DNA from 3 places in the Pseudoalteromonas sp. Ld20 genome. Region 1 is predicted to be linked to each of the others. Evidence: predicted binding sites of a transcription regulator. Region 1 holds the regulator's gene; each other region holds the start of a gene.

The links. The regulator MetJ, encoded in region 1, represses methionine synthesis genes. The targets are predictions, from matches to a motif close to TAGACGTCTAGACGTCTA.
Region 2: a site for MetJ is predicted at 1,623-1,640, ahead of metA (homoserine O-succinyltransferase). Genes of this name have one in related genera too.
Region 3: a site for MetJ is predicted at 1,957-1,974, ahead of metK (methionine adenosyltransferase). Genes of this name have one in related genera too.

The regions. Positions count from the first base shown of each region.
Region 1 is NZ_JBISHB010000044.1:120,066-123,355, reverse strand. Features, by position in the region: gene ACJJVX_RS19625 (malic enzyme-like NAD(P)-binding protein) at 15-1,256, shown strand; gene metJ (met regulon transcriptional regulator MetJ) at 1,357-1,677, opposite strand; gene metB (cystathionine gamma-synthase) at 1,875-3,137, shown strand; gene metL (bifunctional aspartate kinase/homoserine dehydrogenase II) at 3,144-3,290, shown strand, end outside.
Region 2 is NZ_JBISHB010000043.1:123,820-127,109, forward strand. Features, by position in the region: gene ACJJVX_RS17665 (homocysteine S-methyltransferase family protein) at 1-620, opposite strand, end outside; gene metA (homoserine O-succinyltransferase) at 610-1,557, opposite strand; gene ACJJVX_RS17675 (DMT family transporter) at 1,723-2,622, shown strand; gene ettA (energy-dependent translational throttle protein EttA) at 2,705-3,290, shown strand, end outside.
Region 3 is NZ_JBISHB010000043.1:188,940-192,229, reverse strand. Features, by position in the region: gene ACJJVX_RS17985 (START domain-containing protein) at 1-568, shown strand, start outside; gene metK (methionine adenosyltransferase) at 704-1,855, opposite strand; gene tkt (transketolase) at 2,134-3,290, shown strand, end outside.

The DNA.
Region 1 (3,290 bases):
GATAAAATCGCGTTATGTCAGACTTTCGTGAACAAGCTTTACATTACCATTCGCACCCCGTTCCAGGAAAAATCAGTGTTGAGCTTACTAAGCCAGCAGAAACCGTACAAGATCTCGCTCTAGCTTATAGCCCTGGTGTGGCTGAGCCTGTGCGTGAAATTGCCGCAGATCCAGCTAATGCTTATAAATATACTGGCAAAGGTAATATGGTTGCAGTAATTACCAATGGTACTGCTATTTTAGGCCTAGGTAATTTAGGACCTCTTGCTTCAAAACCAGTTATGGAAGGCAAAGCTTTGTTGTTTAAACGCTTTGCTGGCCTTGACTCAATTGATATTGAAGTAAAACACACAACCACAGAAGATTTCATCAATACCGTTGCAAATATTGCTGATACTTTTGGTGGTATCAACCTAGAAGATATTAAAGCCCCAGAGTGTTTTGAAATTGAAAAAGCATTGATTGAGCGCTGTAGTATTCCAGTGTTTCATGATGATCAACACGGTACAGCTATTGTGACTGCTGCGGGTATGATTAACGCACTTGAAGTGCAGGGTAAAAGCATTGAAGATGCGATTATCGTTTGTTTGGGTGCCGGTGCAGCCGCTGTTGCATGTATGGAGCTATTAATTAAGTGTGGCGCATTGCGTGAGCACATTTATATGCTTGATCGTAAAGGTGTTATTCATACGCGTCGTGATGACTTAAATGAATATAAACAGTTGTTTGCTAACAATACAGATAAGCGCACTTTGCAAGATGTTATTGCTGATGCTGATGTATTTGTTGGTGTATCAGGACCAAACCTGCTTGCACCGGAAGATCTTAAGCTGATGGCTGATAGGCCAGTTGTTTTTGCATGTTCAAACCCAGATCCAGAAATTGCACCTGCGCTTGCTCATGGTGCGCGCGATGATTTGATTATGGCAACGGGTCGTTCTGATTATCCAAATCAAGTAAATAACGTGTTGTGTTTCCCGTTTATTTTTCGTGGTGCATTAGACGTACGTGCGAGCAAAATAAATGATGAAATGAAAATTGCCGCAGTTGAGGCAATTCGCAGTATTACTAAAGAGCCAGTGCCTGCTGAAGTATTAAAAGCAGCAGGTGTTGATAAACTTGAATTTGGACCACAGTATATTATCCCTAAACCAATGGACCCGCGTTTATTACCGCGCATTGCAAAAGCAGTGGCGCAAGCGGCTATTGATTCAGGTGTTGCACAAATTGATATGCCTGAAAACTATATGGCGTAATAGGCACTATTTGGCAATAAAAAACCTCAATTCACTGAATTGAGGTTTTTTGTATCCAAATCATTGCCTGAAACAGGTGCACGTTATTTACAGGTGAAGATCAGTCTTCATTCAGGATAGGCACTTCTAAACCCATCTCTTGCATAATCTTTTTAACTTCTTCTGGTACTTTTTCTGGATTATCTTTACGTAAGTCTTCATCGTTTGGCAATGGTTGGCCAGTAAATGCGTGTAAAAATGCTTCGCAAAGTAATTCACTATTTGTTGCATGTCTAAGGTTATTAATTTGACGGCGAGTACGCTCATCAGTTAAAACCTTTAATACATTTAACGGGATCGAAACGGTGATCTTCTTAACTTGTTCTGATTTTTTCCCGTGTTCTGCATATGGGTGAATATATTCACCATTCCATTTAGCCATAAGATGTATCGTTGCCTCAGGTTGTTAATTGTTTGCGCGACCATTTTGTAGCGCAAAGATGCGGAAATTCTATCGTTTTAAAAAAGATAGTCAAATACTAGTTATTTAGCCATCTAGGGGTATAAATGTTTTGACTTCTTAAATTTGATCATCTAACCTTTTAGACGTCTAAACATCCAGTTAATATAGGTGACGGTATGAGCAAAAAAAATAAAGCGACAATCGCAGTACGTAATGGCATTGATGCTGATAAACATCACGGTGCTGTTGTGCCTCCTATCCACCTATCGACCACCTATTCATTTGCCGATTTTGATACTAAGCGCGAATATGATTATGGCCGTAGCGGTAATCCTAATCGTGATCTACTTGGCGAAACACTCGCAAAGCTTGAAGGCGGTGCCAAAGGCATTATAACTGCTACCGGCATGGCGGCAGTACATTTAGCAACACAATTACTAAATAGTGATGATACGTTAGTCATTCCACATGACTGTTATGGCGGCAGCTACCGTTTGTTTACTTCGCTTGAAAAGCGCGGCTTATTAAAATTAGTGGTTCTAGATTTAACAAACGCTGAAAACCATCAAAAAATACTTGAGATTAAACCTAAGCTAATTTGGATTGAAACACCAAGCAACCCAATTTTACGTTTAACTGATATTAAAGCGATTACGACAATTGCAAAGCAGTGCGGCGCTTTAGTTGGCGCAGATAACACGTTTTTATCACCGGCCTTACAAAACCCAATTGAATTTGGTGTTGATATTGTTGTGCATTCAACCACTAAATATATTAATGGCCACTCCGATGTTGTTGGCGGCGCTGTCATTGCAGCAACACAAGAGCTGGGTGACGAGCTTGCTTGGTGGGCAAATAATATTGGTATTACAGGTGCACCATTTGATAGTTATTTAACATTACGTGGCCTGCGGACTTTAAATGTACGTTTACGTCAGCACCAAGAAAATGCCTTTATCATTGCGCAATATTTAGAAAGTTCACCCTATGTGAGCCAAGTATATTACCCTGGTTTAGAATCTCATCCACAACATCAGTTAGCAAAACAACAACAACGTGGTTTTGGTGGCATGGTAAGTTTTGATATTGCTGGTGATGTAAATGATGCAGCAGCATTTTTAACGAGCCTAGAAGAATTCAGTTTAGCGGAATCGTTAGGCGGTGTAGAAAGCCTAATATGTCACCCTGCAACGATGACTCATGCTGGTATGGATGCAACAGCTCGCTTAGAGGCGGGTGTGGGTGATACGTTGATCAGAATTTCGGTGGGTATTGAAGATGTAAAAGACTTAGTTGCTGATTTAGAACGTGTGTTTAACAAAGTTAAGCCAGGCCAAGGTAATTGTAGTTCGACGACTACTAAGAGTAACTCGACGCAGCAAAGTACAGAGCAAACAAATTCATTCAAATTAACGCCTGCACATACGGCTTTGTGGTAATAGAAAATGGTAAATATAGTTCATAAATTTGGCGGTTCAAGCTTAAGCTCCGCGGAGCGTTATCAAGCCGTAGCAAATATTATTTTAGCACACACCGAAGCAGGTGACTGTGTTGTTGTGTCGGCAGCAGGTAAAACAACCAATACGTTGGTT
Region 2 (3,290 bases), on a different contig from region 1:
GCTTGTTCAAACGCTTCCTCTACTGCGAACGAGGCGGCTTTTGCATTCAGTGTATCAAAAATGGTTTCGATTAGAATAAGATCTGCACCGCCTTCCATTAACGCAAGGGTTGATTCAACATATGCAGTGACCAGCTTGTCAAAGGTTACATTACGGTAACCGGGATCGTTTACATCAGGTGAAATCGAGCAGGTTTTAGATGTTGGCCCAAGCACACCCGCAACATAGCGTGGTTTTGCTGGGTTTTTAGCTGTAAATTCATCACAAATACTGCGTGCCAATTTTGCAGACTCTAAATTTACTTCACGGCTGATGCTGGCCATGTCGTAATCTTCCATTGAGATAGTGGTCGAGTTAAAAGTGTTGGTTTCGATAATATCGGCGCCCGCACTTAAAAAACCACGGTGAATATCACCAATAATTTTTGGCTGCGTAAGGCTTAATAAGTCATTATTGCCTTTAATTAATACATGCCAGTCTTTAAAGCGCTCACCACGGTAGTCTTCTTCTTCGAGTTTATGTTCTTGGATCATCGTGCCCATTGCACCATCAAGAATTAAAATACGCTGCTTTAGCGCGTCAATTAACTCGGCACTTTTGTTTTCTAAATTATTCGGCATAGTTGTTAGTCCTTACGTCTTGGCTAACTAAATTAATATCATAGGGTGTGGTTTGATACACATAATAATTTAACCAGTTCGAAAAAAGCAAAAAAGCATGACTTTGCCAGGTTTTCGACGGTTCGTTATCTGGGTTGTTATCTGGAAAATAATTTTCTGGCATCGGCGCATCAGGGCTTTTTGCTAAATCACGTTGATATTCGCCCTTTAATGTATGTGCATCATATTCAGGGTGGCCTGTTAGGTAAACTTGGCTACCTGATTTATTTTTTATTAAGTAAGCGCCTACTTGCTCTGAACCTGCCAGCACGACTAAATCATCACACGCATTTATTTTTTCAATGTCGATGTGGCCATAACGAGAATGTGGCACTACAAAGGTGTCATCAAAACCGCGCGTAAGTGCGCCATGTTCAAAAAAGCATTTATGAGTAAACACGCCACACAGTTTATTTTCTTTAAGTTCACGCTTTAAATTATGATGATGGAATAAACCCGCATGGGCCGCCCAACACGAAAATAACGTTGACGTTACATGCTGCTCTGCCCAGTCTAAAATCACTTTTAGTTCATCCCAGTAGGCTACGTCGTCGTATTCTAAATGCGCTAATGGCGCACCAGTAATTAATAATGCATCGTAGTTACTGTCTTTCACTTCAGAGAAATAACGATAAAAAGTATCTAAATGCTGCTCTGAGGTATTTTTACTACGATGGGTATCTAAGCGTAATAGCTCTACATTAACTTGCAAAGGCGAATTGGCAAGTAAACGAATAAATTGTACCTCGGTTTCAACCTTATTAGGCATTAAGTTTAAAATAGCCAAGCGCATAGGGCGAATTTCTTGTGTTTTCGCACGACTTTTTGGCATTACGAATACGTTCTCTTGGCGTAACTTCGCAATTGCGGGCAATTCATCTTTAACGGTAATAGGCATACTCATCTCCAAGGTATTTTTAACCAATGGCTAATTATGAACGGATAGCTGGAAATTTCAACCTCTAGATGTTTAGATGTCCAAATGAGTTTAATTAAACAATTTTTTGCATTCTTAAACAAGCTCGCCATAATGCCCTTCTTAATTTAACTACAAGGTGAAATTGTGTTTGATTGGCTTGGTTTAGGTGAGTTATTAGCAATACTTGCGGCACTGGTGTGGGCGCTATCAACTATTTTATATAAAGGTTTTAGTCATCACTTAACCCCAATGCAATTAAATATTAGTAAAGGTGTGCTCGCGAGTGCATTGATGCTAGTTACACTTGTCATTACTCAAGATTTTGCTATACCAACCCAAATTACCAGCTGGCTGTGGCTCATTGCGGGCGGAGTTATTGGTATTGCTATTGGTGACAGCGCTTATTTTGCAGCTCTACGTAATATAGGCCCAGCGCGTACATTAGTTATTGAGTCATTAGCCCCGGCCTTGGTTGGTATTTTTAATATTATTCTGTTAAGCCATTACTTATCAGCCTTTGCTTGGTTTGGTATTGCATTAACCAGTGTGGGTGTTGTAATTGCGATTAAGCCCGCAAAAGGACTGCCAAGTGTTGATAATAAACATTATCGCGTTGGTGTTTTGTGCGCACTTGCTGCCGCAATATGCCAAGCCCTTGGAATGGTAATGTCAAAAGGAGCGCTTAATAACGAAGAGATGAGCAGCTTATGGGCTGCATTAATTAGGCTTGCATCGGGGACACTTACTGTTGCATTAGTGGTTGCAATGTTTAAAAGCAGTGATTTTAAACAAGCACTCACATTAAAAGGGATTAGCGGTAAACACTGGTTTTTTGTTGCTGTATTTTTAGGTACTTTTTTAGGTTTGTGGCTGCAACTCGGCGCCGTAAAATACACCGATCCTGCGATAGCACAGACCATTTTTGCTACCGCCCCATTGATTGTAATGAGTATTGGTTTTTTTAAGCGTGAGCCTGTTACCAATAAAATGCTACTTGGCGGCCTACTTGCGCTTATTGGCGTAGGTGTATTGCTTGCTAATTAACGTGCTGATGCGTTGACTGTTTAGCCATTGAGACTCTACAATAGAGCATTAAAAATTTTATTCTTATTTGAAGGCTCCTTCCATGGTTTTACCTGATAAATTTATATTCTCGATGAGTCGAGTATCTAAAGTTGTGCCGCCTAAGCGCACTATTTTAAAAGATATTTCTTTGCATTTTTTCCCTGGCGCAAAAATTGGCGTACTTGGTTTAAACGGTTCTGGTAAATCAACGTTACTACGTATTATGGCAGGCCTTGACCAAGAATTTGAAGGTGAAGCATACCCTCAACCGGGCACTAAAATTGGTTACCTACCGCAAGAGCCTATTTTAGATGAAAGCAAAACAGTACGTGAAATTGTTGAAGAAGCAGTAAGCGAAGTTAAAAACGCGCTAAACCGCCTTGATGAAGTATATAACGAATATGCAATGGAAGGTGCTGACTTTGATGCTCTAGCTAAAGAGCAAGGTGAGCTTGAAGCAATCATTCAAACTCACGATGGTCATAACATTGATAACGTATTAGAGCGTGCTGCTGATGCGCTACGTTTACCTGAATGGGATGCTAAAATTGAGTTTCTATCTGGTGGTGAGCGTCGTCGTGTTGCTATTTGTCGCCTATTACTTGAAAAACCAGATATGCTTATCCTCGATGAACCAACTAACCACT
Region 3 (3,290 bases), on a different contig from region 1:
TCACTACAAAAAACATGATAATGGTATTTTTGAAGTACGCGGTACAGTGACTGTTAGTAACACGAATGCTGGTGATTTTATGGCGTTACTTAGTGATGCAGAGAATGCGCCGCAATGGATTGAAAATGTTAAGAGTGTCAAAATTTTAGCAAGATTAAGCCCCTCAGAAACTGTCGTGTACACTCAATTAGACTCACCATGGCCTGTCTCAGATCGCGATATGGTGAGTTATTCTTGTTATAAGCGATTAAACAATACGGACACTGAGCTGAAAATTTCGGCATATCCGGATTACTTTGATGAACAGCCTAATATGATCCGCATTACTGAAATAGAAGGTAGTTGGCTTTTAAGCGAAAAAGTTGTCCAAGGGTTGCCACAATTAACGATCGTTCATGAAATATATGCAGATCCCGGTGGCGCTATACCGCATTGGATAAGTAATAAGGTTGGCCTTAAAAGTGCTCTTTTAACTATGCTCACGCTAGAGAAAAAGTTATTAAGCAAAGATTTTCAGTCCAATAACACCGTTAGCAAAATCGGTGAGTGCACCGCCAAAGCAGCATAAAAAATTTAAATTATTTATCAGATTAACTTTATTATCATGAAATTATAGTAAAAGTCATTAAGTACAAATGGATAGAGTTTACGAGTATAAAAAAAGCGCCAGAAGGCGCTTTTTTTATTCATACAGAGGCTGAAATTATAGGCCAGCTGCTGCGCGAAGTGCGTCTGCTTTATCTGTGCGTTCCCATGGGAATTCATCACGACCAAAGTGGCCGTAAGCCGCTGTTGGTAGATAAATAGGGCGCTCAAGATCAAGCATTTGAATTAAGCCGTAAGGGCGTAGGTCAAAATGTTCACGAATAAGTTCGATTAAACGTGACTCTTCAAGCTTACTTGTACCAAACGTTTCAACACTGATAGACGTAGGCTCTGCAACACCAATTGCGTAAGACACTTGTAGCTCACACTTGTCAGCAAGACCAGCAGCAACAATGTTTTTAGCAACGTAGCGTGCAGCGTATGCCGCGCTACGGTCAACTTTTGATGGATCTTTACCAGAGAATGCACCGCCGCCGTGACGAGCCATGCCGCCGTAAGTATCAACGATGATTTTACGGCCCGTAAGACCACAGTCGCCCATTGGTCCACCGATAACAAAACGGCCAGTAGGGTTGATAAAGAACTTAGTCGCACTTGTAATTAGTTCAGCAGGTAGTACTGGCTTGATGATAGTTTCCATCACCGCTTCTACTAAATCTTTTTGTGAAATATCTTCACTGTGCTGAGTAGAAAGAACAACGGCATCAATGCCTACAGGTTTGCCATTTTCGTATGCAAAGGTAACTTGAGATTTTGCATCTGGACGTAACCAGTTAAGCTCGCCGCTTTTACGTACTTGCGCTTGGCGCTGTACTAAACGGTGTGAGTAAGTGATTGGTGCAGGCATAAGTACTTCTGTTTCGTTACATGCGTAACCAAACATTAGGCCTTGGTCGCCAGCGCCTTGTTCTTCAGGGCTTGTACGGTCAACACCTTGGTTGATATCAGGAGATTGCTTACCGATAGTGTTTAAAATTGCACACGAATCAGCGTCAAAACCCATATCAGAATGAGTGTAGCCAATTTCACGTACAGTTTTACGGGTGATTTCTTCAATATCAACCCATGCGCTAGTAGTGATTTCACCACCAACCATAACCATACCAGTCTTTACGTAAGTTTCACACGCAACACGTGCATGAGAATCTTGCTCTAAGATGGCATCAAGTACCGCGTCAGAGATTTGATCCGCAATTTTATCCGGATGACCTTCAGAAACTGATTCAGAAGTAAATAAATGTTTTGCCATTGTCTTTGTGCTCACAAATATTGCGCTTCACAAACGTCGGTAAGAGCGCTAAAAAATTAAGGGGCGTATTTTATCTAAAACAACGATAGTTGCATAGTATTTTTACGCCTAGACGTCTAAAAAAAATTACTAATAACTTTTAGTTCTGAATAAAACTCCTTTGTACCTATAATTTATAGGGATTTTTAATTGCACACAGCACCCAGAATAAGTAAGAATGGGCGTTCAAAGTTACATACACACAAATCAGCGCAAATACAGTAAAGGTAGGAGAATTCATGCCGTCTCGCAAAGAACTTGCAAATGCTATTCGCGTCTTATCAATGGACGCAGTACAACAGGCCAAATCTGGTCACCCTGGAGCCCCTATGGGCATGGCTGATATCGCAGAAGTACTATGGCGCGATTATCTAAACCACAATCCAACAAATCCAGAGTGGGTAGACAGAGATCGATTTATACTTTCCAATGGCCACGGTTCAATGCTTATTTATTCTCTATTGCATTTAAGTGGTTATGATTTACCAATTGACGAAATTAAAAACTTCCGTCAAATGCATTCTAAAACACCAGGGCATCCAGAATACGGTTATGCGCCAGGTATCGAAACCACTACGGGCCCACTTGGTCAAGGGATCACAAACGCGGTAGGTATGGCGATTGCAGAAAAAGCACTCGCTGCCCAATTTAACCGTGAAGGTCACGATATTGTTGATCACCATACCTATACATTCCTAGGCGATGGCTGCTTAATGGAAGGTATTTCTCATGAAGCATGTTCACTTGCTGGTACATTAGGCCTTGGTAAGTTAGTAGCATTTTGGGATGACAACGGTATTTCAATTGATGGCGAAGTTGAAGGTTGGTTTAGCGACGACACCCCAGCACGCTTTAAAGCCTACGGCTGGCATGTAGTGAGCGGCGTTGATGGCCATGACTCAGATGCTATTCGCGCAGCAATCGAAGAAGCGCGTAGCATCACTGATAAACCAACACTGATTTGTTGTAAAACAGTGATTGGCTACGGTTCACCTAATAAATCAGGTAGCCATGATTGTCACGGTGCACCACTAGGTGAAGACGAGATCAAAGCCGCGCGCGAGTTCCTTGGTTGGACTGGTGAAGCATTTGAAATCCCAGCTGATATTTACAGCGAGTGGGATGGCAAAGAAAAAGGCAAGCAACTAGAAGCAAGCTGGGATGAAAAATTTGCAGCGTATGCAAGCGCACACCCAGAACTTGCTGCTGAGTTTAAACGTCGTACTCGTAGTGAACTGCCAGCTGATTGGGCTGAAAAGTCACAAGCCTACATTGAGCAGCTTGATGCAAACCCAGCAAATCCAGCATCACGTAAAGCGTCGCAAGATGCATTAAACGCATTTGGCCCGTTACTGCCTGAATTTATGGGCGGATCTGCCGATTTAGCAGGCTCTAA